DNA from 4 places in the Variovorax sp. 05T418 genome. Region 4 is predicted to be linked to each of the others. Evidence: predicted binding sites of a transcription regulator. Region 4 holds the regulator's gene; each other region holds the start of a gene.
The links. The regulator LexA, encoded in region 4, represses DNA repair genes until DNA is damaged. The targets are predictions, from matches to a motif close to ACTGTATNNNNATACAGT.
Positions count from the first base shown of each region.

Region 1: a site for LexA is predicted at 3,406-3,423, ahead of AC1DMS_RS09785 (PA0069 family radical SAM protein). Genes of this name have one in related genera too.
Region 2: a site for LexA is predicted at 4,756-4,773, ahead of recA (recombinase RecA). Genes of this name have one in related genera too.
Region 3: a site for LexA is predicted at 4,393-4,410, ahead of AC1DMS_RS24425 (DNA topoisomerase IV subunit B). Genes of this name have one in related genera too.

Region 1 covers NZ_JBFTLJ010000004.1:266,716-273,874, reverse strand. Annotated here, with positions in the region: gene AC1DMS_RS09810 (DOPA 4,5-dioxygenase family protein) at 1-154, opposite strand, end outside; gene AC1DMS_RS09805 (SRPBCC domain-containing protein) at 176-1,228, opposite strand; gene AC1DMS_RS09800 (SAM-dependent methyltransferase) at 1,261-2,220, opposite strand; gene AC1DMS_RS09795 (thiol-disulfide oxidoreductase DCC family protein) at 2,238-2,663, opposite strand; gene AC1DMS_RS09790 (GbsR/MarR family transcriptional regulator) at 2,721-3,326, opposite strand; gene AC1DMS_RS09785 (PA0069 family radical SAM protein) at 3,445-4,539, shown strand; gene gnd (decarboxylating NADP(+)-dependent phosphogluconate dehydrogenase) at 4,781-6,205, opposite strand; gene AC1DMS_RS09775 (AraC-like ligand-binding domain-containing protein) at 6,325-7,159, shown strand, end outside.
Region 2 covers NZ_JBFTLJ010000008.1:71,497-78,655, forward strand. Annotated here, with positions in the region: gene AC1DMS_RS17460 (DNA topoisomerase III) at 1-108, opposite strand, end outside; gene AC1DMS_RS17465 (SET domain-containing protein) at 293-925, shown strand; gene AC1DMS_RS17470 (biotin--[acetyl-CoA-carboxylase] ligase) at 928-1,755, shown strand; gene AC1DMS_RS17475 (sporulation protein) at 1,767-1,955, shown strand; gene AC1DMS_RS17480 (sensor histidine kinase) at 1,977-3,422, opposite strand; gene AC1DMS_RS17485 (response regulator) at 3,468-4,139, opposite strand; gene AC1DMS_RS17490 (MarR family winged helix-turn-helix transcriptional regulator) at 4,206-4,691, opposite strand; gene recA (recombinase RecA) at 4,838-5,956, shown strand; gene recX (recombination regulator RecX) at 5,984-6,436, shown strand; gene argC (N-acetyl-gamma-glutamyl-phosphate reductase) at 6,487-7,159, opposite strand, start outside.
Region 3 covers NZ_JBFTLJ010000014.1:63,103-70,261, forward strand. Annotated here, with positions in the region: gene parC (DNA topoisomerase IV subunit A) at 1-231, opposite strand, end outside; gene AC1DMS_RS24415 (Kelch repeat-containing protein) at 278-1,399, opposite strand; gene AC1DMS_RS24420 (lytic transglycosylase domain-containing protein) at 1,443-2,336, opposite strand; gene AC1DMS_RS24425 (DNA topoisomerase IV subunit B) at 2,363-4,360, opposite strand; gene AC1DMS_RS24430 (MFS transporter) at 4,539-5,762, shown strand; gene AC1DMS_RS24435 (hypothetical protein) at 5,786-5,926, shown strand; gene AC1DMS_RS24440 (class I SAM-dependent methyltransferase) at 5,935-6,504, shown strand; gene dapA (4-hydroxy-tetrahydrodipicolinate synthase) at 6,548-7,159, shown strand, end outside.
Region 4 covers NZ_JBFTLJ010000026.1:44,967-52,125, forward strand. Annotated here, with positions in the region: gene AC1DMS_RS30510 (D-2-hydroxyacid dehydrogenase family protein) at 1-842, opposite strand, end outside; gene AC1DMS_RS30515 (hypothetical protein) at 934-1,302, opposite strand; gene lexA (transcriptional repressor LexA) at 1,431-2,114, opposite strand; gene AC1DMS_RS30525 (asparaginase) at 2,188-3,177, shown strand; gene adk (adenylate kinase) at 3,205-3,861, opposite strand; gene kdsB (3-deoxy-manno-octulosonate cytidylyltransferase) at 3,998-4,771, opposite strand; gene AC1DMS_RS30540 (Trm112 family protein) at 4,768-4,950, opposite strand; gene lpxK (tetraacyldisaccharide 4'-kinase) at 4,931-5,947, opposite strand; gene AC1DMS_RS30550 (ExbD/TolR family protein) at 5,972-6,400, opposite strand; gene AC1DMS_RS30555 (MotA/TolQ/ExbB proton channel family protein) at 6,471-7,103, opposite strand.

The DNA of each region.
Region 1 (7,159 bases), on a different contig from region 4:
GGGGCCCCACCAGGCGTTCGTGCACGCGGCCGACCACCACCATCAGTTCGCGGCCCGCCTGTTCGCACAGCTGCCGGGCCTCGGCCACCGTGGCGGGGTCGAAGTAGACGTGGGCGTGGTATTGCGGATAGAGGTTTTCGGGGCGGCGCGGCATGGTCCGGTCATTGTGGCCCGTTCAGGCGGCGGCCGCTTCGGCCGCTTCGCTGCGCGCCTTGTAGAAGCGCAGGATGTGCTCGGAGAAGTCGCCCAGGAGGAACTGCGCCACGCGGTCGGCGTACCAGTTGAAGCGCGTGCTCACGCGCCAGGACACATCGATGCGAAGCTCCGTGCCGCCCTCGCGCGGCGTCAGCGTGTAGGCCGAGTCGCGCAGGTCGAAATAGTGGCCGCCGATCACCACGTGGTCGTCCAGCGCGCCGGCGGGAAAGGAATCGGGCGAGAAGCGGTAGCGCCACTTCACGCGCTGCAGCGGCTGCCACTCGGTGATGATTTCGTCGAAGTGCACATCCTTTTGCCACTGCACCTTGCGCACGCGGCCTTCGGGCGTGTCTTGGGTCACGCCCGCCACCGGCATCGGCACGCCGATGCGGTAGGCCCAGGCATCGCCGACTTCGCTCGGGCGGATGCCCTGCGCATTGTTGAGTTCATGCCACACGCGTTCGGCGGGCGCGGCAATGAAGAGGGTGCGCGAGGTGCCCGAGACCTGCTCGGGGTTGGGCCACTGTGCCTCGACGGCGCCGAAGACCAGCGGCAGCAAGGCGAAGCTGTAGAGCGCAGGCCGGGGCCAGTTCGTGATGCGGCAGACGATGCCCATCGCGAGGCCGCCGAGGCTGCCCATGAACGCGAAAAGCGGAATGATCACGACCGCACAGACGAGGCCTTCGATGAAGATGGCCAATGTGCCGGCCAGGAACAGGGCCGTGGAGATCCAGGGCATCCAGAGGTAGTAGCCCCAGCTGCGCCGTCCGATGCGCTCGGCCATGTAGACCGTGACCGCGCCGCACACGGCAGGCGCGAGGTAGATGAACGAGCCGAGCATCGCCGAGAAGCGCTGGCCCGGTCCACCGCTGAATGCGATGCGCAGCAGCAATGCCACCAGGGCACCGGCCAGCGCAGGCCAGAACCAGGCGAAGGGCATGTGGCGAATGGAGATGCCGCTCATCGCGGGCGCGGCGGCGGGCGCCGGCACGGCCGGGCCAGGCCGTTGGGTGTCATCGGGTTCGGTGCTCATCTCGATCTCTTCTCCTCGTCATGTGTTGGTTTTCAGTCGCTGCGCCGGGCGGTCACCATGCAGTAGTCGAAATCGCGCCAGAAAAGGCCCAGCACCAGCGCGCAGTAGCTGGCCACGATGTGCTTGCGGCGCCAGGGGCTGAGCCGGCCGCGCGCCTTCCAGAGTTCGGCCAGCGCGAAGCGCGTGGCCAGCACCGGGATGTGCAGCGCACTGGGCGCCACGCGCCAGCGCAGCGACCGCACCTCGATGTCGTCGAAGCCGTTGTCGCGCAACGCGGCGACGAAATCGTCCCGCACCGCCAGCGTGGGCACGGCCCAGCTGTCGGCCCACAGGCGGTGCAGCCAGCCGGCGCTGCGGCCGGGCTTCTCGCGCAGCAGGAAGCCGTCGATCACCGCGAGCCGTGCGCCGGGCTTCAGCAGGCGGGCCGCCTCGCACACGAAATCGGCCTTGGCCGTGCCGCTCGCGTAGCAGGCGCTTTCCACGGCCCAGGCGCCGTCGGCCTGTGCGGTGGGCAGGCCGGTGCGCGTGTAGTCGGCCTCGATGTGCGCCACGCGGTCGGCCACGCCGGCGCCGGCATCGAGCCGCAGCGCGATGCGGTTCTGCACCGCCACGTTGGTGACCGTGACGGCAAAGAGCGACGGGTCGTCGCCCACCAGCGTGCGCGCGGTGGCGCCGGCGCCGCAGCCAAGGTCGACCACGCAGCGGCGCTGCGTGCTTTTGTGCGCCGGCTGGGGCTGGTCGAGCTTGAGCGCGCGGCCGACGGCGCGGTTCATTTCCACCAGCATGCCTTCGCGCCGCAGTGGATTCAGCCCGAGCCGCCAGAAGCCGAAGTGCATGTTGTAGCTGGGACTCCATGCGCGGTAGTCGTCGGCCACCTCGGTGAAATAGTCCTGCGTGTCGGCCTTGGTGATGGAGGCCTCGGGTGCCGCGGATGCCGGAGGCGCGGTGCGCGCGGCGGCAGGACGGAAATCGGGCTGGAAGACCTTGGTCACGAGAGCTCCTTTTTTTTTCAGATCCGGCAATTGCCGCCGGCGCAGGTGCGGGATGAGCGCGGGGCCTTGCCCGCGAGCAGGGCCACCAGCCAGCGCGGCAGCCGGTAGCGGTTGCGCGCGAGCACCGCATAGGCGCGGTCGGCCAGCGGCGCGATGAGCGGCAGGTCGAGCAGCAGGCTGCCGCTTGGCAGCCCGACGGCATCGCGGCAGGCGCGGATGGCGGGAACGCCCACGAACAGCTGCCCTGCGGCGTCGACGGCGTGGATGGCGGTCATCAGCGCCTCGCGCGGGGCGGGGCCCGCGTCGAAGCCGGCGGGTGAGCAGTCGACGAGGTTCAGGCGGGCCGAGGCATCGCGCGCCTTCATTGCGTTCATTTCTGCCGTGCACAGGACGCAGGTGGCATCGAAGTAGACGGTCAGCGGGTAGGTGGCGATGGCGCGCATGAGTTTGTTTTCGTTGTTTCTGTCAAAACAGAAATGATGAGGCAAAAAAAGAGCGGCTCAGATCATCGGCAGGCTGGCATGGTGGGCATCGGGGTCGTCGCCATCCTTCTTGGGAGCCGCGGGCGTGGCCGCCGGCGCCGCATCGCCGCGAACGAATTTCTGCACGCTGGCCCCGAGCGTCAGCACCTTGTCGAGCGTGCCGGGCGAGAGCCGCAGCATCTCGTCGGCCCAGGTGGCGAGCTTGCTCATGAGGTCCATGGTGGAGCGGATGCGGTCCTGCGCATCGGCGGGCTCCTTCTGGAAGTCGGGGCTGGAGACGATCTCGCGCAGCACGCGGATGGTCGGGTCGAACTCGCGCTCCTTGCGCTCGCGCACCACGGTGCGGAACAGTTCCCAGACGTCGACGCTGGTTTCGAAATAGTCGCGCCGGTCGCCCAGGATGTGCGTCACGCGCACGAGGTTCCAGGCCTGCAGTTCCTTCAGGCTGTTGCTCACGTTGGAGCGGGCCACGCCCAGCGTGTCGGAGAGCTCTTCCGCATGCATGGGCTTGCCGTGTGCGAACAGCAGCGCATGGATCTGCGAGACCGTGCGGTTGACGCCCCACATGGAGCCCATTTCTCCCCAGTGGAGAACGAACTTGCGTTGGATGTCGGTGAGTTCCATGCCTCGGAGTCTAGGATTTTAGAAATTTCTGTCAAGAGAGAAACTAAAAATCAGCTTGCCTGCGGAAAAGCTTTGGAATACTGTGTAAACATACAGTACTCGAGAGAAAGGACCTGCCATGCCGGCCGCCCGGATTCCCATCCATGCCATCAAGGGCCGCGGCGCGGCCACGCACCTCGCGCACCGCTTTTCGCGCGACGAGCGCAATGCCTTCGACGACGGCTGGGGCACGCTCGAAGAAGGCGCGGCCGAAGCCGACGACCTGCCGCCGCTCGCCACCGAAGTGCGCTTCGAGGACGTGAAGTCGGTGCTCAACGAAAACGACTCGCCCGATATTTCCTTCGACCGTTCGCTCAACCCCTACCGCGGCTGCGAGCACGGCTGCATCTACTGCTTTGCGCGGCCCACGCACAGCTACCTCAACCTCTCGCCGGGGCTCGACTTCGAGACCAAACTCATCGCCAAGCGCAACATCGTCGAGGTGCTGCGTGCCGAACTCGGCCGCAGGAGCTACCGGCCCAGCCACATCGCGATCGGCACCGCCACCGATTGCTACCAGCCCATCGAACGCGAACTGCGGCTCACCCGTTCGGTGATCGAGCTGCTAAAGGAAACGCGGCATCCGTTTGCGCTGGTTACCAAGTCGAGCGCGGTGGAGCGCGACCTCGACCTGATCGCGCCCATGGCCGCCGAGCACCTGGCCGCGGTGTACATCACCGTGACCACGCTCGACGGCGAGCTGGCCCGCAAGCTGGAGCCGCGCGCCGCCGCGCCGCACCGGCGGCTGCGCACCATACGCACCCTGGCCGAGGCGGGCGTGCCGGTGGGTGTGAGCGTGGCGCCGCAGATTCCCTTCGTCAACGAAGACATGGAACAGGTGCTCGAAGCCGCCTGGGGCGCCGGTGCGCGCAACGCCTTCTACACGGTGATCCGGCTGCCCTGGGAGGTGGCGCCGCTCTTCAAGCAATGGCTCGAGCTGCACTACCCGCAGCGCGCGGACCGCATCATGGCGCGCATCCACGAGATGCGCGGCGGCAAGGACTACGACGCCGACTTCGCCACCCGCATGAAGGGCTCCGGGTTGTGGGCCGACCTGATCCGCCAGCGCTTCGAGAAGGCGGCGAACCGCATCGGCTTCAACCGCGAGCGCATTGCGCTCGACCTCGGCGCGTTCCGGCCGCCTGGCGCAGCGGGGCAGGGCAGCCTGTTCTAGGATGGGCCGCGGCGGTGGCGCCTGTCCCGACGGAAGGCGGATTCAAGTCCCGCCGATGCGCGGAGAAATACCCCCGCGGTTTCACCAGGAAGGGTATGTATGAACGGGCCGTCGCTGGTCGCGATGGGTGTTTCGGGCTGCAGCAAATCGAGCCTCGGCGCCGCGCTGCGCGACCGAGCCGCTGGGGGCACCGGTCGGGCAAGTGAAGGCCTGGTTGCCGGCGGTCTGATTTGCAAGGGGGTCAGCCGATGACTTCCGGCCAGTTGGTGTGGAAGAACTCGCCGGCCGGCTTGTCCACGCGCTCATAGGTGTGGGCCCCGAAGAAGTCCCGCTGCGCCTGCAGCAGGTTCGCGGGCAGCCGCTCGGTGCGGTAGCTGTCGTAGTAGGCGAGCGAGGCGCTGAACGCCGGCACCGGAATGCCGTTGCCCACCGCCAGCGCCACCACCTCGCGCCAGTTCTGCTGCGTGCGGTTGAGCAGGTCCTTGAAGAAGGGGTCGAGCATCAGGTTGCCCAGTGACGGGTCGGCGCGGTAGGCGTCGGTGATGCGGTTCAGGAAGCGCGCGCGGATGATGCAGCCGCCGCGCCAGATGGCCGCGATGCCGCCGAGGTCGAGCTTCCACGCCTTCTTCTCGCCCATGGTCTGGATCAGGTCGAAGCCCTGCGTGTAGCTGACCACCTTCGAGGCATAGAGCGCATCGTGCACCTTGGCCACCAGCGCCTTCTTGCCGAGCGAGAGTTCGGCCTTCGGCCCCTGCAGCAGCTTGCTGGCCGCCACGCGCGCTGTCTTCTGCGACGACAGCACGCGCGCCTCCACGGCGGCGTTGATGGTGCTGATGACCACCGCGTTCTCGGCCGCGTTGACCAGCGTCCACTGCCCCGTGCCCTTCTGGCCGGCCTTGTCGAGAATGAGTTCGACGATCGGCTGGCCGGTTTCCGGGTCCTTCTGCTCGAGCGCCTTGGCGGTGATCTGGATCAGGTAACTCTGCAGCTCGCCCTCGTTCCATTCGTTGAAGACCGCGGCCATCTCGTCGGTGCTGAAGCCGGCCGCCTTGAACAGGCTGTAGGCCTCGCAGATCAGCTGCATGTCGCCGTACTCGATGCCGTTGTGCACCATCTTCACGTAGTGGCCCGCGCCGCCGGGGCCGATGTGGATCACGCAGGGCTCGCCGTCGACCTTGGCCGCGATGCTCTCGAAGATCGGCTTCATCACTTCCCAGGTGGAAAGCGGTCCGCCCGGCATGATCGACGGACCCTTGCGCGCGCCTTCCTCGCCGCCCGAGACGCCGGCGCCGATGAAGCGCAGGCCCTTGGTGGCAAGGTACGCGTCGCGGCGCTCGGTGTCGGTGTAGAGGCTGTTGCCGCCGTCGATCACGATGTCGTCCTTGTCGAGCAGCGGGATCAGCTGCTCGATGACCTGGTCGACCGGCGCGCCGGCCTTCACCATGATCTGGATCTTGCGCGGCCGTGCCAGGCTCTGCACGAACTCTTCCAGCGTCTTCGCGCCGACCAGCTTCTTGCCGGGGTTGGCGGCCACGAAGGCCTCGGTGGTGGCTTCGGTGCGGTTGTACACGCTGACCTGGAAGCCGCGGCTTTCCACGTTCAGCACCAGGTTCTGGCCCATCACGGCCAGGCCGATCAATCCGAAATCGCTTTTGTTGTTGCTCATGGCCCTTCTTTCGTCTGCGGTGGATGTGACGGGCATTGTGCCGGGGGCGCCGGGGCGCTGCCGTGGGAGGGCGTCTATACCCGCTTGGCAAGCGCGCGCGGCTTGGGTATGTTGGCGCGATGAACGCAAATGCCTCGCCCGCGGTCCACACCTGGTCCACCGACGCCGTGCCCCCGGCGCAGCGGCTGGACTACTGGATCGACGCGGTGTGCGAAGGCTTTCTCGAAATGGACGTGACCAGTGCCCTGGCCGGCAGCTTCGGCGCCACGCTCGAATCCGCACCGCTGGGTGCCATCGGCGTGAACCGGGTCCGCGGCAGCGCGCAGGACGTGTACCGCAGGCGCCGGGCCATTGCCCAGAGCCGCAGCAACTACTATTACCTGCTGTGCAAGACCGATTCGCCCTGGGTCGCCGTGCAGGACGGCCGCTCGGCGCGCATGCTGCCGGGCGACCTGGTGCTGGTCGATTCGCGGCGCTGCTATGAACTTCGCCTGCTCCAGTCCGCCGATACGCTGTCGCTCGAACTGCCGACCGCGTGGGTCGAGTCGTGGCTCCCCGATGCCGGCGGCCAGGTGGCGCGGCGCATCGACGGGCAGTCCGGCTGGGGCCGTGTGCTGAGCGGCTTTGCCCAGCAGCTTTCTCCGCAGGGCGCTTTGAAGCCGCCGCTGCCCGCGGCCTTGCTGACCGATCACCTTGGCGGGTTGCTCGCACTTGCCGCCGGCGCGGCATGCGAAGCGGGCGGGCCGGCCGCGCCCAGCGAAAGCGCCCGTGCCGCGCTGCGCCGCCGCGTGCTCGACGCCACGCGCGAACGCCATGCCGAGCCGGGCCTGACGGCTGCCGGCGTGGCACGCGGACTGGGCATCTCGGAGCGCAGCCTGCACCGCTGCCTGTGCGAAGGGTCGACCACCTTCGCCGCCGCGCTGACCGGCTTTCGCATGCAGGTGGCGCGGCGCA
Region 2 (7,159 bases), on a different contig from region 4:
GTTCTCGAAATGCTCGTCATGCTTGTCGAACTTGCCGGCCACCGGCGTGAGTGCACGGACGATGTCCTGTGCCACCGACGGCTTTTCTGCGATTACCAAGGTCTTCATCAACAAATTCCTAAAAGAGTTCTCAGGCCGCCGCCGAGCCGCCTCAAGGCGGCCTGCGGCCCCCTCGGGGGGCAGCGACGACACGCAGTGCGGGAGCGTGGGGGCCACATACAATCTGCGGCTTCCCGCGTGTGCGCACGCGCACACGCGCATGTGTGCATATTCAACCTAACAGACTTCGGCGATGCCTTCCAAATCCCCACAATTCGCCGGCCGCCGCATCCAGATGCGGCGCTCGGATGTCCACGGCAACGGCGTGTTCGCCGTGGACGACCTGGCCGAGGGCGAGACGCTGATCGAATACAAGGGCGAAGTCATCAGCTGGAAAGAGGCGCTGCGCCGCCACCCGCACGACCCGGCCCAGCCGAACCACACCTTCTACTTCCACATCGACGACGGGCGCGTGATCGACGGCAACGTCAAGGGCAACGACGCGCGCTGGATCAACCATTCGTGCGAGCCGAACTGCGAGGCCGACGAGATCGATGGGCGCGTTTATATCAAGGCGCTGCGCAACATCGCTGCAGGAGAAGAGCTCAACTACGACTACGGCCTGATCATCGACGAACCCTACACGCCGAAGCTGCTGTCCGAGTTTCCCTGCTGGTGCGGCTCCGAGAATTGCCGCGGCACGCTGCTGACGCCCAAGGACGAAGACGAAGAAAAGAAAAAGAAGAAAAAGGCCAGGAAGAAGGCCGAAAAGAAAAAGGCCGAGAAAAAGGAAGCCAGGAAGGCGGACAAGAAAGCCGAAAAAAAGGCTGAAAAGAAGCCGGAAAAAAAGAAGTCCAAGAAGGCCGACGGAGCCGGCAAGGGCTGAGCATGATGGGTACCCAGGCCGCCTGGCTCGAAGACCGGATCGCTGCGGCGGTGGCGCCGCTCTTGCCCGGCTTCGCGGTCGAGGCGGTGGCCGAGATCGACTCCACCAATACCGAACTGATGCGCCGCGCGCGCGCCGGACGTGTCGAACCGGTGCTGCTGGTGGCCGAGCGCCAGACGGCCGGGCGCGGCCGCCTCGGCCGGCCCTGGCAGAGCGCGCAGCAGGGCGAAGAACAAGGCGCCGCCTCCCTCACCTTCTCGCTGGGCCTGCCGCTCGCGCCGCGCGACTGGGCCGGCCTCTCGCTGGCCGTGGGTGTGAGCGTGGCGGAAAGCCTCGATCCCACGGGCGCGGCCAAGGTCGCGCTCAAGTGGCCCAACGACCTGTGGGTGGAGGACCGCAAGCTGGCCGGCATCCTGATCGAAACCGCCATGCCGCATGCGGGCCGCGCCGATGCGCCGGCCCCGCCGCGCTACCTGGTGATCGGCATCGGCATCAACATCGGCCCGCGCGAGGGCGATGGCATGCGCACCCCGCCGGCCTGGCTGCGCCAGTGGCGCCCCGATGCCACCGCGCCCCAGGTGCTGGCCGAGCTGGCCGCGCCGCTGGTGCGCAGCGTGCAGGCCTTCGAGGCCGAGGGCTTTGGGCCGTTTGCCGAGCGCTTTGCCGCGCGCGACGCCTTGCGCGGGCGGCAAGTCCAGCTCAGCGACGGCAGCTTCGGCCTGTGCGAGGGCGTGGCCTGGGGCGGCGAGCTCCAGGTGCGCACCGCCGGCGGGCTGCAGCTGGTCTCGAGCGACGAAGTCAGCGTGCGCCCGAGCGGCATGGCGTTCTGAGGCCGGCCACCATGAAGCTGCGCCTGGTGCTGGTTGCCCTGCTCGCCGCCAACCTGGGCTACTGGCTGTGGTCGCGCGGCGACCTGGCCGGCTTCGGCCTCACGCCCGCCGGCTTCAACGAGCGCGAGCCGCAGCGCCTCGCGCGCCAGGTGCATCCCGAGTGGCTCCAGATCCGCAAGGACGCCAAGGGCACGCCCTGACGACCCCGCCGCCGCGTCTCGTCAGGCCGCGGCTTCTTCGCCCTCGAAGCGCACCGTGAAGCGCGCCCCCGGCGGCTGCCGGCCCGGATGCGCGTCCTCCAGCTTCACCTGCGCATGGTGCTGGTTGGCGATCTCGCGCACGATCGGCAGGCCCAGGCCCGAGCCGTCGGCCTCGTTGCCGAGCACGCGGTAGAACGGCTCGAACACCAGTTCGCGGTCGGACTCCGCAATGCCCGGCCCGTTGTCCTCCACCTGCAGCAGCACCACGTGGCCGAACGGGTCGGCCAGCACGCGCGCGGTGATCACGCCGGGCCGCTCGGCGGTCGAGGGCGTGTAGTTGATCGCGTTGTCGAGCAGGTTGCGCACCAGCTCCTTGAGCAGGGTCTGGTTGCCTTCGATCACCACGCCGGGCGCGCCTGCCTCGGCGCCGTCGTAGCCCAGGTCGATGCGCTTCTCGATCGCGCGCGGCACCGCTTCGCGCACCACCTCGATGGTGAGCCGCGCCAGGTCGCAGGCCTGGCGGCCGGTGCCGGCGCCGGTGCTTTCGGCGCGCGCGAGCGAGAGCAGCTGGTTCACCGTGTGGGTGGCGCGCACGCTGGCGCGGCCGATCTGCTTGAGCGACTGCTTGAGCTCGTCGGCGTTGGCGCCCTCGCGCTGTGCCAGGTCGGCCTGCATGCGCAGGCCCGCGAGCGGCGTCTTGAGCTGGTGCGCCGCATCGGCCAGGAAGCGCTTTTGCGTGTGGATCGAATCGTTGAGCTTGTCGAGCAGCTCGTTGACCGACGACACCAGCGGCACCACTTCGAGCGGCACCGACGACTCGTCCAGCGGGCTCAGGTCGCCCGGGCGGCGCTCGCGGATGCGCGCCTCCACCACCGACAGCGGCTTGATGCCGCGCACCAGCGCCAGCCAGATCAGCAGCACGGCCAGCGGCAGGATCGCGAACTGCGGCAGCAGCACGCCCTTGATGATCTCGGTGGCCAGCACCGACTGCTTCTCGCGCGTCTCGGCCACCTGCAGCAGCGCCGGCTCCGCGTCGCTGTCGGGGCCCGCGAGCCAGAGCGAGGCCACGCGCACCGACTTGCCGCGCATCTCGCCGTTGCGGAGCGTGACCACGCCGGGAACCGGGGGCTCGTCGGAATTGGGATGCGGCACGTCGGGCTCGCCGCTGAGCAGCGCGCCGTGGCTGTCGAGCACCTGGTAATAGACGCGGTCGGCGCCGTCGGCCCGCAGGATCTCGCGCGCCGGCTGCGGCAGCACGAACTGCGTCTGCCCCTGCTGCACCGTGACCAGCCGCGCCAGCGTCTGCACGTTGTATTCGAGCGCGCGGTCGAAGGGCGCATTGGCAATGCCCTGCGCCACCAGCCAGGTCACGCCGATGCTCACCGGCACCAGCAGCAGGAGCGGCGTGAGCATCCAGTCGAGGATCTCGCCGAACAGGGAGCGCTGCGCGCGCTGGAAGAGTTTCAAGGCAGTTGCCCCCGGGGGTCTTCGGGCACTACGCGTGGCGGCGCGTCAAGGAATCTTCTCGAGGCAGTAGCCGAGGCCTCGAACCGTTGCAATGCGCACCGGGCCTTTCTCGATCTTCTTGCGCAGCCGGTGGATGTAGACCTCGATCGCGTTCAGGCTCACTTCCTCGCCCCATTCGCACAGGCGCTCCACCAGCTGGTCCTTGCTGACCAGGCGGCCGGCGCGCTGCAGCAGCACCTCCAGCAGGCCCAGTTCGCGCGCCGAGAGCTCGACCATCTTGCCGTCGATGGTGGCCACCCGGCCGGCCTGGTCGTACACCAGCGGGCCGTGGCGGATCGTGTTGCTGGTGGCGCCCATGCCGCGCCGCGTGAGCGCCCGCACGCGCGCCTCGAGCTCCTGCAGGCTGAAGGGCTTGGCCATGTAGTCGTCGGCGCCGTGGTCCAGGCCCTTGACGCGCTCCTCCACGCTGTCGGCCGCGGTGAGCACCAGCACCGGCAGCTGCGAGCCGCGTGCGCGCAGCCGCTTCAGGATCTCGATGCCGTGCAGGTTGGGCAGCCCCAGGTCGAGGATCAGCAGGTCGAACTCGCTGTGCGTCATGAGCGCGGTGTCGGCCTGCGATCCGTTCGCCACGTGGTCGACCGCCGCGCCCGAGGTGCGCAGGCTGCGCAGCAGGGCATCGGCCAGCACCTGGTCGTCTTCGGCAATCAGAATCCGCATGAGCCACCTCCGGCCGGTTCGGGCGCCGCACTGGCGCCGCGTTCACACATGTCTCTTTTGCCGAGTCTAGCCCGCCGTGTAGGCCTCGAGTCCGATGGTTACCACGGTGGCAATGTCGTTGCCCACGCTCGCGCGGAACTCGCGCTCGGCCTGTGTCACGGCGCCGCGGAAGGCGTCGAGCCAGGCCAGGCCGTCGGTGGTGAAGAGCACGCGCCGCGCCCGCGCATCGAGCGGATCGGGCCCGCGCGTGACCAGGCCCCAGGCCTCGCATTGGTCCACCAGCGCGCCCATCGCCTGCTTGGTCATGCCGGCGCGCTGCGCGAGCTCGGTCAGGCGCGAGCCCTCGCGCGCCAGGTGCCGCGTGATGTGGATGTGCGCCGCGCTCACCTGCGCGCGCGCCGCAAGGTTCGACAGCGCCAGCGGCACGTTCACGTCATGCGCCATGAGTTCGAGCACGCGCTCGTCGAAGCGGCGCATTGCATGGCCCAGCAGGCGGCCCAGGTGGGTCTGCCGCCAGGCGTCCGGGTCGGTCGGAAAAGCGGATTCGGCCATCGGCTAGATGGTAAAGCAAACTGACCAAAAAATGGATTTACTCAAATCAATCAGCCTCTACACTACTGTTCAAGCATCCAGCCTGTGATTAAAAGCAGATGGACCGCCTCCACACACAAACCGTTGATTTTCAAGGAGATTTCTTCATGGACGCACTCGTCAAGGGCACCAGCATCTCGGTCGCAGGCAGCGAAAAGGCCAAGGCCCTGCAGGCCGCGCTGGCCCAGATCGAAAAGCAGTTCGGCAAGGGCACGATCATGCGGCTCGGCGAAGGCGAGGCGCTCGAAGACGTCCAGGTGGTCTCCACCGGCTCGCTCGGCCTGGACATCGCGCTGGGCGTCGGCGGCCTGCCGCGCGGCCGCGTCATCGAAATCTACGGCCCGGAATCCTCGGGCAAGACCACGCTCACGCTGCAGGTCATCGCCCAGATGCAGAAGCAGGCCGGCACCTGCGCCTTCGTCGACGCCGAACACGCGCTCGACGTGCAGTACGCCCAGAAGCTCGGCGTGAACCTGTCCGACCTGCTCATCAGCCAGCCCGACACCGGCGAGCAGGCCCTCGAAATCGTCGATTCGCTGGTGCGCTCGGGCGCCGTCGACCTGATCGTGGTCGACTCGGTCGCCGCGCTCACGCCCAAGGCCGAAATCGAAGGCGAAATGGGCGACTCGCTGCCCGGCCTGCAGGCCCGCCTGATGAGCCAGGCGCTGCGCAAGCTCACCGCCACCATCAAGAAGACCAACTGCATGGTCATCTTCATCAACCAGATCCGCATGAAGATCGGCGTGATGTTCGGCTCGCCCGAAACCACCACCGGCGGCAATGCGCTGAAGTTCTACGCCTCGGTGCGGCTGGACATCCGCCGCATCGGCACCATCAAGAAGGGCGACGAGGCCATCGGCAACGAAACCAAGGTCAAGGTGGTGAAGAACAAGGTGTCGCCCCCGTTCAAGACGGCCGAGTTCGACATCCTGTTCGGCGAAGGCATCAGCCGCGAAGGCGAGATCATCGACATGGGCGTGAACGCCAAGATCCTCGACAAGTCGGGCGCCTGGTACGCCTACAACGGCGAAAAGATCGGCCAGGGCCGCGACAACGCCCGCGAGTTCCTGCGCGAGAACCCCGAGCTGTCGCGCGAGATCGAGAACAAGGTGCGCGAATCGCTGGGCATTCCGCTGCTGGCGGCCGATGCCAACGCTCCCGCCCCCGAAAAGGCCGAGAAGCCCGCCAAGGCGCCCAAGGCCGACAAAGCCGACAAGGGCGAGTAAGCCGGCGAGCACGCGCGCAGGCAGCGCATGGCTTTCGGCGCCCCTTCCCTCAAAGGCCGCGCGCTGCGGCTCCTGAGCCAGCGCGAGCATTCGCGCGCGGAACTGGAGCGCAAGCTGGCCAGGCACGAAGAAACACCCGGCGAACTGGCCCGCGCGCTCGACGAATTGGCCGCCAAGGACTTCATCAGCGAGCCGCGCGTGGTGGCCTCGGTGCTGAACCAGCGCGCCGCCCGCTCGGGCGCGCTGCGGGTGCGGCAGGAGCTGCAGGCCAAGGGCATTGCGCCCGAGGCCATTGCACAGGCCGTGGCCAGCCTGCAGGACACCGAGGTGGAGCGCGCCACGGCCCTGTGGCGCCGCCGCTTCGACGCACCGCCCGCCGATGCGAAGGAGCGCGCCAAGCAAACGCGCTTCCTGCTGGCGCGCGGCTTTTCGGGCGCGGTGGTGGCCAAGGTGCTGCGGAGCGATTTCGACGAAGACTGACGGCCGGGCGCGCGGCCCCGGCCTGCCAGGAAAGGCTCAGCCGCGGGCGCTCAGAGCGCCAGCATCAGCTTCAGGTTCTGCACCGCGGCGCCGCTCGCGCCCTTGCCCAGGTTGTCCAGGCGCGCAATCACCACGGCGTGGCGATGGTCCTCGTTCGGGAACACGCGGATCTCTAGCTGGTTGGTGTCGTTGAGCGCCAGCGCGTCGAGCTTGCCGTCATCGGTGGGCGGCAGCACCTTCACGAACTGCTCGGGCGTGTTGCTCTTGGCGTAGTGCGCGGCCAGGGCCTCTTGCAGGTCGCCGGCCTTCGGCTTGCCGGGCAGCAGATCGAGGTGCAGCGGCAGCTGCACCAGCATGCCCTGCTTGAAATTGCCCACCGAAGGAATGAAGACCGGCCGGCGGGTAAGGCCGGTGTACTTCATGATCTCGGGAATGTGCTTGTGCTTGAGGCCGAGCGCGTAGGTCTCGAAAAGCGGCGCCTTGCCGTTCTCATAGTCTTCGATCATGGCCCGCCCGCCGCCCGAATAGCCGCTCACCGAAGGCAGCGAGATCGGAAAGTCGGCCGGCAGCAGGCCGGCGTCGACCAGCGGCCGCACCATGGCGATGGCGCCCGTGGCATAGCAGCCCGGGTTGCCCACGCGGTCGGCCGCGGCCACGGCCTGCCAGTGGCCGGCCGCCAGTTCGGGAAAGCCGAACACCCAGCCGGGCGCCACGCGGTGCGCG
Region 3 (7,159 bases), on a different contig from region 4:
GGCGCCCACGGTGCCGTTGGCGCCGCCGAAGCCCAGGCCCATGCGCGACATCGAATACAGGATGCGCCGCTGCACCGGCTTCTGGCCGTCGGACACGTCGGGCAGTGCGCGGCCCTTGACCACGCTGAGCGCGTATTCGAGGTAGGCGGTCTGTGCGTAGTCGGCCAGTGTGAGGGTGGTGTCGCCGTCGGTGGGACCCTGGAGATCGAGCGGAGGTTGGGAGTCGTCCATGGAGAAGAGAGAAAGAAAAACAGTTGCGGGCCGTGCGCTTGCGCGTTCAGCCTAGTGTGAAAGCCTCGTGCACCGCGGACTGCACGGCGCCGCCGAGCACCGCGCCGCCGCCGGCCACGTAGATCCAGTCGCCGATCACCGCGGCGCCCACCGCATGGCGCGGCGTGAGCATCGGGGCATGGCGCTGCCAGCTGTCGGCCACGGGATCGTAGCTTTCCATCTGGCCGAACACCTTGGCCTGGCGCGGCACGCCGCCCACCAGGAAGCCGCCCTCCCCGCCCATCGCGAAGAAGCGGCCGCGGTACACCACGAGGCCGTGGCCCGAGCGCGCCGTGGGCAGCGGCGCACGCAGCTCCCAGGTGTCGCGCGCGGGCAGGTAGACGTGGTGCAGGTCGGTGTTGTATTCGAAGGTGTTGAAGCGCCCGCCGATCACGTGGATCTGGCCGCCGTACGCCACGCAGCCCACGTGGTCGCGCGCACCGGGCAGCGGCTTGGCGGAGGACCAGCGGTCCGCCTTGGGGTCGTAGACTTCGTGCCAGCCCACGCTCGCGCGTTCGGCCGCAGGCTCGGAGGCGCCGCCGATCAGGTGCAGCACGCCGCCCTGCATCACCGCGGCCGCAGCGCCGCGCGGTCGCGGCAGCGGCGCGATGGCGCTCCAGCGGTTGGCTGCGATCTCGTAGACGTAGGCATTGGTGTCGGAGCGGCGGTTCTGCTCGACGAAGCCGCCCAGGGCGTAGATCCGGTCGCCGTCGGCCGCCACCGCCACGTGGTTGGCGCCGCGCGGCAGCGGTGCGCCGTCGAGCCAGCGGTCGGCCTTGGGGTCGTAGATGTGGTGGTAGTCGCGGTTGACCGCGCCCTCGCCATAGCCGCCGACCACGTGCATGCGCCCTTGCGCCGCGGCGGCCCAGGCCATCTCGCTGCGCGGAATGGGCAAGGCCGCGCGCTGCTCCCAGCGTCCCGCGGGACCGGCCGGTGCGGGGCTGTCGGTGACGCGCTGGGCTTCCTGCTCGGGCGTCATGTGGTGCGGAACGCCGCCTTGCAGCCGCGCATAGGGCTCCTTCGACGAAGGCGCCGGCGGCAGCGTGTCGTGCGTGGCCGCGTGCTGCGCGCGCGCGGCGCCGGCCACCGCGCAGGCGGCGGTCGCGAGAACGAAGCTTCGGCGGTGCATGAAGAAGGGCTCCTTCATCGGCGGAGAAAGACGGGGCAGGCCATCAGGACACCGGCGCGTCCGAGCCGCTGTCCGGCACCGCCGATGGCTCGGGCGCATCGGGCATGGCCGGCATGGCGCCCGGCGAGTCGGGCGGCATGTTGCCGCGGCCCAGGGCGCCGCCCTTGGGCACCGTGAGTTCCATGCGGATGCGCCCCGGCGCCTTGCCGCCGCGCGCGCCGCCGCCGCTTGCCATGGCCGATGATCCCGCCGCCGATGGCTTGAGGTAGGCGTAGAGCTGCAGCACGGTCTGCACGTAGTTCTGCGTTTCCTTGTAGTTTGGGATCTTGTTGCCCGCGCGCTGCACCGCGCCTTCGCCCGCGTTGTAGGCAGCAAGGGCCAGCTCGATCTGGCCCGGAAACATCGCGATCAGGTCGCGCAGGTAGCGCGAGCCCGCGGCAATGTTGATGCGCGGGTCGAACAGCTTCTTCTCGATGGTGCTGCGCTTGTCGGCTGCGACACCATAGCGCTGCGCGGTGGCCGGCATGAGCTGCATGAGCCCCATCGCACCCTTAGGCGAAACGGCCTGGGCATCGAAGCCCGATTCGGTGGCGATCAGCGCCTGCAGCAGTTCGTAGTCGATCGAATGCTTGTTCGACGCATCGCGCAGCGCGGCCTTGGCGGTCTTGTAGCTTGGCGAGGCCTCGAACAGCGCCAGCAGGGTTTGCGAGGCCTGCGGCACCTTTCCATCGAGCTTGCGCCCGCCGCGCGCGAACGGCGCCAGGCCCTGCGCGGTGTCGAAGCTCTGGCCGCGGCGAAAGAAGACCTGGTAGCGCTCGTCGATCTTTTCCGACGCGAAGTGCGCCACGCCCTTGCTGTCGATGTAGCCGTAGACGTCAGCGGCGTGCGCGAGCCCCTGCTGCGCGCACAGCAGCAGGGCCAGGAGCAACGGACGCATGAAATCTGGAATTTTCACGAGGGTAGTCAAACATCGATGTCGACATCGTCGGCGCGCAGTTCCATCAGTTCGCGCCGGGCGGCTGCCTCGCCCTTGCCCATGAGCTTGGTGATCTCGCCCTGGGTGGAGCTGAAGTCGAAGCGCCCCAATTGCACCTTCATCAGGCGCCGGGTATCGGGATTGAGCGTGGTTTCCCACAATTGTTCCGCGCTCATTTCGCCCAGGCCCTTGAAGCGGCTGATGCTCCAGGCGCCTTCGCGCACGCCATCTTTACGCAATTTGTCGAGCGTGGCCGTGAGTTCGCCCTCGTCGAGCGCATAGACCTTGGAGGCCGGCTTCTTGCCGCGCGCAGGCGCATCGACGCGGAACAGCGGCGGCTTTGCGACATACACGTGGCCGGCTTCGATGAGTTTCGGAAAGTGGCGGAAGAACAGCGTGAGCAGCAGCACCTGGATGTGCGAGCCGTCCACGTCGGCATCCGAGAGGATGCAGATCTTGCCGTAGCGCAGGCCGCTCATGTCGGGCGAATCGGTGGGGCCGTGCGGATCGACGCCCACGGCCACCGAGATGTCGTGGATTTCGGTGTTGGCGAACAGCCGGTCGCGCTCCACTTCCCAGGTGTTGAGCACCTTGCCGCGCAGCGGCAGGATGGCCTGGCTTTCCTTGTCGCGGCCCATCTTGGCGCTGCCGCCGGCGGAGTCGCCCTCGACCAGGAAGACTTCGTTGTGGCTGATGTCCTTGCTCTCGCAATCGGTCAGCTTGCCGGGCAGCACGGCCACGCCGGAGCCCTTGCGCTTCTCGACCTTCTGGCCGGCGCGCTGGCGCGTCTGCGCGGCCTTGATGGCGAGTTCGGCGAGCCTGCGGCCATAGTCGACGTGCTGGTTGAGCCAGAGCTCGAGCGCCGGGCGCACGAAGCTCGACACCAGGCGCACGGCATCGCGCGAATTGAGGCGTTCCTTGATCTGGCCCTGGAACTGGGGGTCGAGCACCTTGGCGCTCAGCACGTACGAGGCGCGTGCGAACACGTCCTCGGGCAGCAGCTTCACGCCCTTGGGCAGCAGCGAGTGCAGCTCGATGAAGCCCTTCACCGCGGTGAACAGGCCGTCGCGCAGGCCGCTCTCGTGCGTGCCGCCGGCGCTGGTGGGAATCAGGTTGACGTAGCTCTCGCGCACCGGCTGGCCATCTTCGGTGAAGGCCACGCACCAGTCGGCGCCCTCGCCCTCGGCGAAGTTGTCGGCGTTCTTGTCGGCGTGGCCGCTGCCTTCGAACAGCGGGATCACGGGGTCGCCGTTGAGCGTCTGCATCAGGTAGTCGCTCAGGCCGCCCTTGTAGAGCCACTGCTGGGTTTCCTTGGTCTTCTCGACCGTGAGCGTGACGCTCACGCCCGGCATCAGCACGGCCTTGCTGCGCAAGAGGTGGGTGAGCTCGGCCATCGGCAGCGCGGCGGTCTCGAAATACTTGGCGTCGGGCCAGGCGCGCACGGTGGTGCCCTGCTTGCGCTCGCCGGCTTCGAGCTTGCGCACCTGCAGCGGCTCGATCACGTCGCCGCCGCTGAAGGCCAGCCTGGCGACCGAGCCTTCGCGGTGGGTCGTGACTTCGAGCCGCTTGGACAGCGCATTGGTCACCGACACGCCCACGCCGTGCAAACCGCCCGAGAAGCTGTAGGCGCCGCCCGAGCCCTTGTCGAACTTGCCGCCGGCGTGCAGCCGGGTGTAGACCAGTTCGACCACGGGGGCTTTTTCTTCAGGATGCAGGCCGAAGGGAATGCCGCGGCCGTCGTCCTCGACGCTGACCGAGTTGTCGGCATGCAGCGTGACCTTGATCTTCTTGCCATGGCCCGCCAGCGCCTCGTCAGCGGCGTTGTCGAGCACTTCCTGGATGACGTGCAGCGGGTTGTCGGTCCGGGTGTACATGCCCGGGCGCTGCTTCACGGGCTCCAGGCCCTTGAGCACGCGGATGGAGCCTTCCGAGTACCCGGAGGACGCGGACGATGAACTGGGGGGAGTCTTGGGGGGAGTCGCCATGGGGGCGGATTGTAGTCAGTCGCCGCCAAACAACTGGATACCCATACAGGCACGCGGCGCGTTCACGGCAGGGCGCGGGCTTTGATGCGTGCCGCGCATCAAAGCCCGCGCCACAAATCATCAATGGCCTTGGCCGCCAGCGCACCTGCCAAAGTGGCCAGTCGCTACATTCGACGCCATGCAAGCCTCTTCTCCCACTCTCTCGATCAAGCAGGTGCTGATCTGCGGCGCCATGATCGTCACGCTCTCCATGGGCATCCGCCACGGCTTCGGCCTCTGGCTGCAGCCGATCACGCAGGCGCAGGACTGGAGCCGCCAGACCTTCTCGTTCGCGCTGGCCGTGCAGAACCTGTCGTGGGGCATCTTCGGCGTGTTCGCGGGCATGGTGGCGGATCGCTTCGGCGCCTTCCGGGTGCTGATCGCCGGCACGGCCTTCTATGCGCTGGGCCTGCTGGGCATGGCGTATTCGCCCACGCCGCTGCTGTTCACGCTGAGCGCCGGCGTGCTGATCGGCGCGGCGCAGGCCGGCACCACCTATGCGGTCGTCTACGGCGTGATCGGACGCCAGATCCCGGCCGAGAGGCGCTCCTGGGCCATGGGCGTGGCGGCGGCGGCCGGCTCCTTCGGGCAGTTCCTGCTGGCGCCGATCGAGGGGCTCTTGATCAGGCAGCTGGGCTGGCAGAGCGCGCTCGCGGCGGTGGCGATGCTGGCGCTGGTGATCATGCCGCTGGCCTTCGGCCTGCGCGAACCGCAGCGCGGCGCGCTCGCGGGGCACCGCGACCAATCGGTGCTGCAGGCGGTGGGCGAGGCCTTCCGCTATCCGAGCTTCGGGCTGCTGATGGCGGGGTATTTCGTCTGCGGCTTCCAGCTCGCCTTCATCGGCATCCACATGCCGACCTACCTGCGCGACCAGCGCCTGCCGGCCGAGGTGGCGGGCTACGCGCTGGCGCTGATCGGGCTCTTCAACGTGTTCGGCACCTACACGGTCGGGCTGCTGGGCCAGAAGCTGGCCAAGCGCAAGATCCTCGCGGCCATCTACTTTGCACGGGCGGTCTCGATCGCGCTGTTCCTCCTGGCGCCCATTTCGCCGCTCAGCGTGTACGTGTTCTCGGCGGCCATGGGCTTCCTCTGGCTGTCGACGGTGCCCGCGACCAACGCGATCATCGCGGGCATCTTCGGCGTGGCGCACCTGTCGATGCTCAGCGGCTTCGTGTTCCTGAGCCACCAGGTCGGCTCGTTCATCGGCGTCTGGCTGGGCGGCTACCTGTACGACACCACGGGCAGCTACGACATCGTCTGGTACATCGCGATCGCGCTGGGCGTGTTCGCGGCGCTGATCAACCTGCCGGTGAAGGAAAGCGCCATCGCGCGCGGCGGCCGGCCGGCCGCCATGCCCGGCTGACCCTGGCCGTGGACAATGGCCCCATGACTCCGCAGATGCGCCACCGCCTCGTGCACGCCGGCTGGCTGGCCGCCGCGCTGGCGGCGCTGGGCGGCGTCTTTGTGCTCTACGTGCACCCGGATTTCCTGGTCACGCTGGTCGACCAGGTCTGGTCCTGCTTCTGATGATTGCTATGAAAGATGTAGCGCCTTCGCATGGCGGAACCGCGCCGTCGGAATGGATCGTGCGGTGGTCGCACCTGCTCGCCCCTGGCGCCACCGTGCTCGACGTGGCTTGCGGCCATGGACGGCACATGCAATGGTTCGCGGCGCGCGGGCATGCGGCGACAGGCGTGGACCGCTCGGCCGAGGCTGCCGAGGCCGCGGGCGCCTTCGGCCATGTGCTGACCGCCGACATCGAGGCCGGCCCCTGGCCGTTCGCGGGCCAGGCCTTCGGCGCGGTGGTCGTCACCAACTACCTGTGGCGCCCGCGCATGGCGGACATCGTGGCCGCGGTCGCCCCCGGCGGCGTGCTGCTTTACGAAACCTTCGCGGCCGGCAACGAGACGGTCGGCAAGCCCTCGCGCCCCGACTTCCTGCTGCAGCCCGGCGAACTGCTGGCCGCATGCAAGGATTTGCGCGTGGTGGCCTACGAGGACGGCTTTGTTGCCGAACCGGCGCGCTTCGTGCAGCGCATCGCGGCCATCCGCGCCGGCAATGCCGACGCCGGCCAGCCCCCGCGCCATCTGCTGCAGGGAAACTGAGCCCGCCGGGGCGGCCGTTTCCGGGAATGCCGGAGTCAGTAGAATCGGCGCTTTCGTCCACCCGACAGAGAGATTCCCCTTGGAGCAACTGACAGGCAGCATCGTCGCTCTCGCCACGCCGATGCACGACGACGGCAGTGTCGACTACCCCGCCCTTCGCCGGCTGATCGACTGGCACATCGACGAAGGCACCGATTGCCTCGGCGTGGTCGGCACCACCGGCGAATCGCCCACGGTCGACGTGGAAGAGCATTGCGAGATCATCCGCGTGGCGGTCGAGCAGGCCAAGGGCCGCGTGCCCGTGATGGCCGGCTGCGGCGCCAACTCGACCAAGGAAGCCATCGAGCTCGCCAAGTTCGCCAAGGGCGTGGGCGCCGATTCGCAGCTGCAGGTCGTGCCCTACTACAACAAGCCGACGCAGGAAGGCCAGTACCAGCACTTCAAGGCCATCGCCGAAGCCGTGGGCGACCTGCCCACCGTGCTGTACAACGTGCCGGGCCGCACCGTGGCCGATATGGCGCACGACACCGTGCTGCGCCTCGCGCAGGTGCCGGGCATCATCGGCATCAAGGAAGCCACCGGCAACATCGAGCGCGCGCAATGGCTCATCCGCGACCTGCCCAAGAACTTTGCCGTCTATTCGGGCGACGACCCC
Region 4 (7,159 bases):
TGGCCCTGCAGCGGCGGCTCGCTCTCGAACACGTCGACCGCCGCCAGTCCGGGCCGGCCGCGGTTGAGCGCAGCAAGCAGCGCATCGGCCTCGACCAGTTCGGCGCGCGAGGTGTTGACGAAGAGCGCGGTCGGCTTCATGCGCGAAAGATCCTCGAGCTTGACCAGACCGGTGGTTTCCTCGTTGAGCCGCAGATGCACCGACAGCACGTCGGCCGCGGCGAAGAACTCGTGGCGGTTCTGCGCCACCTGGAAGCCGTCGGAGCGTGCCTTGGCACAGCTTGCCTCGCGCCCCCAGATCACCACCTGCATGCCGAAGGCCTGTCCGTAGCGCGCCACCAGCTGGCCGATGCGGCCGTAGCCCCAGATGCAGAGCGTCTTGCCCTTGAGCACCGAGCCCAGCCCGAAATTGGGCGGCATGGAGGCCGACTTGAGCCCCGATTGCTGCCAGGCCCCGTGCTTGAGGTTGCTGATGTACTGCGGCAGGCGGCGCATGGCCGCCATGATCAGTGCCCAGGTCAGCTCGGCAGGCGCCTGCGGCGAGCCGGTGCCCTCGGCCACCGCCACGCCGCGCTCCGTGCAGGCCGTGACATCGATATGGCCGCCCACGCGCCCGGTCTGCGAAATGAGCTTGAGCTTGGGGAGCTTTTCGATCAGCTGGCGAGAGATGTGGGTGCGCTCGCGGATCAGCACGATCACGTCGGCATCCTTCAGCCGCACCGAGAGCTGCCCGATGCCCTTGACCGTGTTGGTGTAGACCTTGGCTGCATACGCGTCCAGCTTGGCGGCGCAGCGCAGCTTGCGCACGGCGTCCTGGTAATCGTCGAGGATCACAATGTTCATGGCGTGCCATTGTGCCTCGCAGCATTGGCATGGCGCGCGTGTGAACGTTTGGATACCCACCCCGGGTAGCGGTCACCGGGGGTGCACGGGTTCAGTGCAGCTGGGTGGAGCGGGGCGAGGGGCTGATGGCTTCCATCGCCTCGAGTGCCGCCAGCCGGTCGAGCTCGGCGCAGACATCGGCCATGCGGCCCGAGATCACCATGCGGTTGGTGCTGCGTTTGTCGCCTTGGCGGCCGTCGACCACCCGGATGACGCGCAGCGGCCGCACGGGCGCCGGCGCTGCGCTGGGCGCTGCCGCCTGCGCGCGGGCCGTGCAGGCCGGCCGGACCGCGACGTAGCGCAACCCGGCGGATGTGCCGGCGGCGTCGCGACGGGCCGGGCGGCGCGCTGGCAGCAGCCGGCTTGCAAGCGATTGCAGCGGCATCCACAAATCAGCGATGGCGAGGAGGGCGATTCCCATGTGAACTCCAAAAAAGTCTGAGGTTGAACACAGGCAGGATTTCTTTGAATGGACGCAACAGGGTGATGGCGACAAAGCGCCATACGCCCGCCACCTGTTGCGGCCGGATGGGGTGCAGGCCGCGCGGCCTACATCAGCATGGTGTTGCGGATGAGGCCCACCGCCAGGCCTTCGATCTCGAAGGGCTCGCCGGGCTGGACCACGATGGTCGGGTAGTCGGGGTTTTCAGCGTGCAGCTCGATGACCTGCTTGTTGCGCTTGAGGCGCTTGACCGTGACCTCGTCGCCCAGGCGTGCCACCACGATCTGGCCGTTGCGCGCCTCCTTGGTGGCCTGGACCGCGAGCAGGTCGCCGTCCATGATGCCGGCATCGCGCATGGACATGCCGCGCACCTTGAGCAGGTAGTCGGGCTGGCGCTGGAACAGCGTGTTCTCGACGTAGTAGGTCTGGTCGACGTGCTCTTGCGCGAGGATTGGCGAGCCCGCCGCCACACGGCCGATGAGGGGCAGCGCGAGCTGCGACATGCCGGGCAGCGAGAGGGAGAACTGGCCGCCTTCGCGGTGGCGCGACTCGTTGAGCGAACGCAGCGCGTCGCCCTTGAGCCGGATGCCGCGCGAAGTGCCGCTCACGAGTTCGATCACGCCCTTGCGGGCCAGGGCCTGCAGGTGCTCCTCGGCGGCATTGGCCGACTTGAAACCCAGCTCATTGGCGATTTCGGCCCGCGTAGGCGGCGCGCCGGTACGGGCGATGGCGCTCTGGATCAAGTCCAGGATCTGCTGCTGGCGGGCGGTAAGCTTCACGGCGAACTGCATATGTGGTTCCTTGCGGCACTGGCTGAATATCCAGTACCTGTATTTTTAACCAGTTTTTAAAAGTTGGCAACCCATGGTTAATTCCCTTTCCTCCGGCCTGCGGCGCATCGTGGTCCTGGGCACCGGCGGCACCATCGCAGGCCGGGCCGCGAGCGGTGCCGACAACATCGGCTACACCGCCGGAGAAGTGGGTGTGGCGGACCTGCTCGGCGGCATCGATGCGCCCGCAGGGCTGGCGCTCGTGGCGGAGCAGGTGGCGCAGCTCGACAGCAAGGACATGGCTTTCGACGTCTGGCTGCAGCTCGCCAGGCGCTGCGCCTCCTGGCTGGCCGAGGCCGACGTGGCGGGCGTGGTGATCACGCACGGCACCGACACCATCGAGGAAACGGCTTTCTTCCTCCAGGCGGTGCTTGCGGCCGGCAAGCCCGTGGTGCTGACCTGCGCCATGCGCCCGGCCAGTTCGCTTTCGCCCGACGGTCCGCAGAACCTGCGCGATGCCATCGCCGTGGCGGCCACGCCGGCGGCGCACGGCGTGACGGTGGTCTGCGCGGGTGCCATCCACGGCGCGCTCGATGTGCAGAAGGTGCACACCTACCGCCCCGACGCGTTTTCATCGGGCGATGCCGGGCCGGTCGGCTATGTGGAAGAGGGGGCAGTGCGGCGCCTGCGCGACTGGCCGCAGCCGATGGGCGCGGTCCCGAAAATTCCTGAGCCAAAGGCAGGCGCGGCGGTGCGCTGGCCCCGGGTCGAGATCGTCACCAGCCATGCGGGTGCAAGCGGCGCGCTCGTCGACCTGCTGCTGCAGGAGCGGGCATCGGGCGTTGCCGAGCCGGTTCGCGGGCTGGTCGTGGCCGCGACCGGCAATGGCACGGTGCACCATGCGCTGGAGGCTGCGGCGCTGCGGGCTCAGGATGCCGGCGTGGCGGTGCTGCGTGCCACCCGCTGCGCAAACGGACGCATCCTGCCGAAGTCCGGCGATCCGCTGCGGGACGCCGGTGCGCTCACGCCCGTCAAGGCGCGCATCGCGCTGATGCTGGAACTGATGGAAACGGTGGCCGCCTGAACGGCGGCCGCGCGCAGCCGACGAGATTCAGCTGCTGAGGGCCGCGAGTGCGCGCTGCTTGATCTCTTCGACGCTGCCCACGCCCTGGATGGCGCGGTACTTCGGCGCCGAGGCCGGATCGGCCTTGGCCCAGGCCGAGTAGTAGTCGACCAGCGGACGCGTCTGCTGGCTGTAGACCTCGAGCCGCTTGCGCACGGTTTCTTCCTCGTCGTCCTTGCGCTGGATCAGGTCTTCGCCCGTGATGTCGTCCTTGCCTTCGACCTTGGGCGGATTGAACTTGACGTGGTAGGTACGGCCCGACGCAGGATGCGAGCGGCGGCCGCTCATGCGTTCGATGATGTCGCTGAACGGCACGTCGATTTCGAGCACGTAGTCGAGCTTGACGCCGGCCGCCTTCATGGCGTCGGCCTGCGGAATGGTGCGCGGGAAGCCGTCGAACAGGAAACCGCCGGCGCAATCGGGCTGCGCGATGCGTTCCTTCACAAGGTTGATGATCAGGTCGTCGCTCACGAGCCCGCCGGACTCCATGACGGCCTTGGCCTGCTGCCCGAGCGGGGTGCCGGCCTTGACGGCGGCGCGCAGCATGTCGCCGGTCGAAATCTGAGGAATGCCGTATTTCTGGCAGATGAAGGCTGCTTGCGTGCCTTTGCCCGCCCCGGGCGCGCCCAGCAAAATTAGTCTCATGGTGTCCTCGGAGGGTTCTTCGATCTTGTGTCGCGCCCAGCGTCAGCCCGGGAGCGGGGCAAGGCGGAATTGCGTCGAGGATAGCATGCGACAGCGTGAAGAATTTCCGCTGCCGCCCTCGCAGCAGCGCACTTTTTCAGCGCGCCGGATCGGCGGCGAAGACCGCGCGCACGCGCTCGAGGTCTGCGGGAGTATCGACGCCAGGCCCCGGCGCGACATGGCTGACGTGCACCGCGATGCGATGCCCGTGCCACAGCGCGCGCAGTTGTTCGAGCGCTTCGGTGGCCTCGACGGGTGCGGGTGCCAGCGAAGGAAAGCTGCGCACGAAGCCGGCGCGGTAGCCATAGATGCCGATGTGCCGCAGCGGCGCCGGTGCGGGCAGCACGGAAGGCGGCGCACCGTTGGCGGAACCGTCGCGCCACCACGGAATGGGCGCGCGGCTGAAGTACAGCGCATTGCCCTGCGCATCGAGCACCGCCTTCACCACGTTCGGGTTCAGGAAGTCGTCGAGCGAGTCGATCTCGTGGGCCGCGGTGCTCATGGCGGCTTCCGGGTGGGCGGCCAGCGCGGAGGCCACGGCGTCGATGAGCGCAGGGTCGATCAGCGGCTCGTCGCCCTGGACATTGACGATGATGTCGCTGCCGTCCAGCCCCAGTTGCTCGCAGGCTTCGGCCAGGCGGTCGGAGCCGCTCGGGTGGTCCTGGCGGGTCAGGATGGCTTCCACGCCATGCCTTGCGCAGGCCTCGACGATGGCCGCGTCGTCGCCCGCCACCACCACGCGCGCGGCGCCGGATTGGCTGGCACGCCGGGCCACGCGCACCACCATGGGCAGGCCGGCAATGTCGGCCAGCGGCTTGTTGGGCAGCCGCGTCGAAGCCAGCCGGGCCGGCACCAGGACGGTGAAGCTCACAGCCCCAGCTCTTCGTCGGACAGGGTGCGGGCCTCGTTCTCGAGCAGCACGGGGATGCCGTCGCGCACCGGATAGGCCAGGCGTGCGCTGCGCGAGCAGAGCTCCTGCTTCTCCGGGTTCCAGGTCAGCGGGCCCTTGGTGACGGGGCAGACGAGCAGTTCAAGCAGCTTGGTATCCATCGAGCGATGATAGCTTTGCGTCGAGCGCCGCGAAGAATTCCGGCGAGGGTGCGAAGTCCAGCGGCACCGCCAGCGCGTCGGGGGCCCTGGGCCACAGCTTGACGGCATCTTTTTCGGTGCAGACGAGGCGCTGCCCGGTGCCGGCGGGGCGCTGCCAGCCTTCGAAATCGTAGTGGTCCGGCAGGGCGATCGTCTCGGCAAGCGTCAGCCCGCGTGCCCGCAGCATGCCGAAGAACGCTTCGGGCCGCGCAATGGCCGCCAGCGCGATCAGCGGTTCGCCGGCGAGAGCGTCGAGTGGCGTGCGTCTGCCGTCGCTCGCCACGGCGTCGCGCGCGAGCGAACGGGTGGCGGTGTAGCCGCCCTTGAAGGCGGGACGTTCCCCGCTGTGGAGCACCAGGTCGCACGGGCGCGGCCAGCGCTCGCGCAGCGGACCCGCGGGCAGCCGCCAGCCGTTGCCCACGCCGCGGTCGTCGAACACGCAGATCTCGATGTCGCGCGCCAGCGCCAGGTGCTGCAGCCCGTCGTCGCTCACGATGACCTGCGTGGCCGGGTGCCGGGCGAGCAGGGCGCGCGCGGCCTCGATGCGGCGCCGCGCCACGAACACCGGTACGCCGGTGGCGCGGCGAATCAGCAGCGGTTCATCGCCGACATCATGGGCGTTGCTCTCGGCGAGCACTTCGCGGCAGTCGCCGGTGCGGCGGCCGTAGCCGCGCGACACCACGCCAACCTGTAGCCCGCGGGCCTGCAGGTGCCGCACGACCGCCATCACGACCGGCGTCTTGCCCGCGCCGCCGGCAACCACGTTGCCAACCACGATCACCGGCACCGGGACGCGTTCGGTCGTGCGCCATCCCATCCGGTAGAGCCAGCGCCGCAGCCCGAAAAGCGCCGCGTAGAGCAGCGACAGGGGCCACAGCAGGCAAGCCAGCGCGCCGCGATGCAGCCAGGCGCGCTGCAGCCGCGAGGCCGGCACAGCGATCGGGCCGGTCGTGCCGATGGTGCTGCGGCCCTGCGACGGCACTCAGTGCCCTGCTTGCTGCGCCGAAGACTGGGCTGCGAACGTGATCTGCACCAGTCCCACGCGGCGAGCGGCTTCCATCACCGTGATCACAGCCTGGTGCGGGCTGCTGGCGTCGGCGCTGATGATGACCACGCTGTCCTTGCCGCCCGTGGCGGCCGCGCCCAGTGCGGCGGCCACGGTGTCCACGTTGCGGTCGGCCACCGGCTTCTTGTTGATCGAGTAGCGGCCGTCGGCGGAGACCGCCACGATCACCTCCTTGGGATAGTCGCGCTGCGAATCCACGTCCGCCGTCGGCAGCCGAAGCTGCATTTCGGTGAACTTGCTGTAGGTGGTCGACAGCATCAGGAAGATCAGGATGACCAGCAGCACGTCGATGAACGGGATCAGGTTGATCTCCGGCTCGTCGCGCGCACCGTGGCGAAACTGCATGCGGCCGCGGCTCATGGCAAGCCTCCGCGAGGCGGCGTGGCGCAGGCAGTTGCAAGCGATGCGAAGCCCATCATTTGCGCAATGCGTTCAAATGGCGCGCGAAGCGCTCGCCCGACAGTTCGAGGTTCAGCAGGTATTCGTCGACCCGGCTGCGGAAATAGCGCCAGAAGATCAGCGTCGGAATGGCCACGATCAGGCCGAAAGCCGTGTTGTACAGCGCAATCGAAATGCCGTGCGCCAACTGCGCGGGGTTCCCGGAGCCCACCGCGCCGCTGCCGGGCGACTGCGAGCCGAAGATCTCGATCATGCCGATGACCGTGCCCAACAGGCCGAGCAGCGGTGCCGCCGATGCAATGGTGGCCAGCGCCGGCAGGTAGCGTTCCAGCTTGTGCGCCACGGTGCGGCCCGAGGCCTCCATGGCGGCGCGCAGGTCGTCCTCGGTGCAGCGCGGATTGGCGTTGAGCGCCCGCAGGCCGGCGGCCAGCACCTGGCCGAGCATCGAATTGCGTTCGAGCTTGGTCACCACGTCGGGCCCCGGCACGGAACCGTGCGACACGGTGATGGCTTCGTCGAGCAGCTTGGGCGGCAGGACCCTCACGGTCTTGAGGCTTGTGAAACGTTCGATAACCAAGGCGAGCGCAATGATCGAACAGGCGAGCAATGGCCAAATCGGCCAGCCCGCGGCAACTATGATGGAAAACAAGGAATCCTCCGGCCCCGTAGACTGCAAATGCGCGGCGATTATCCACCGAGGCCACC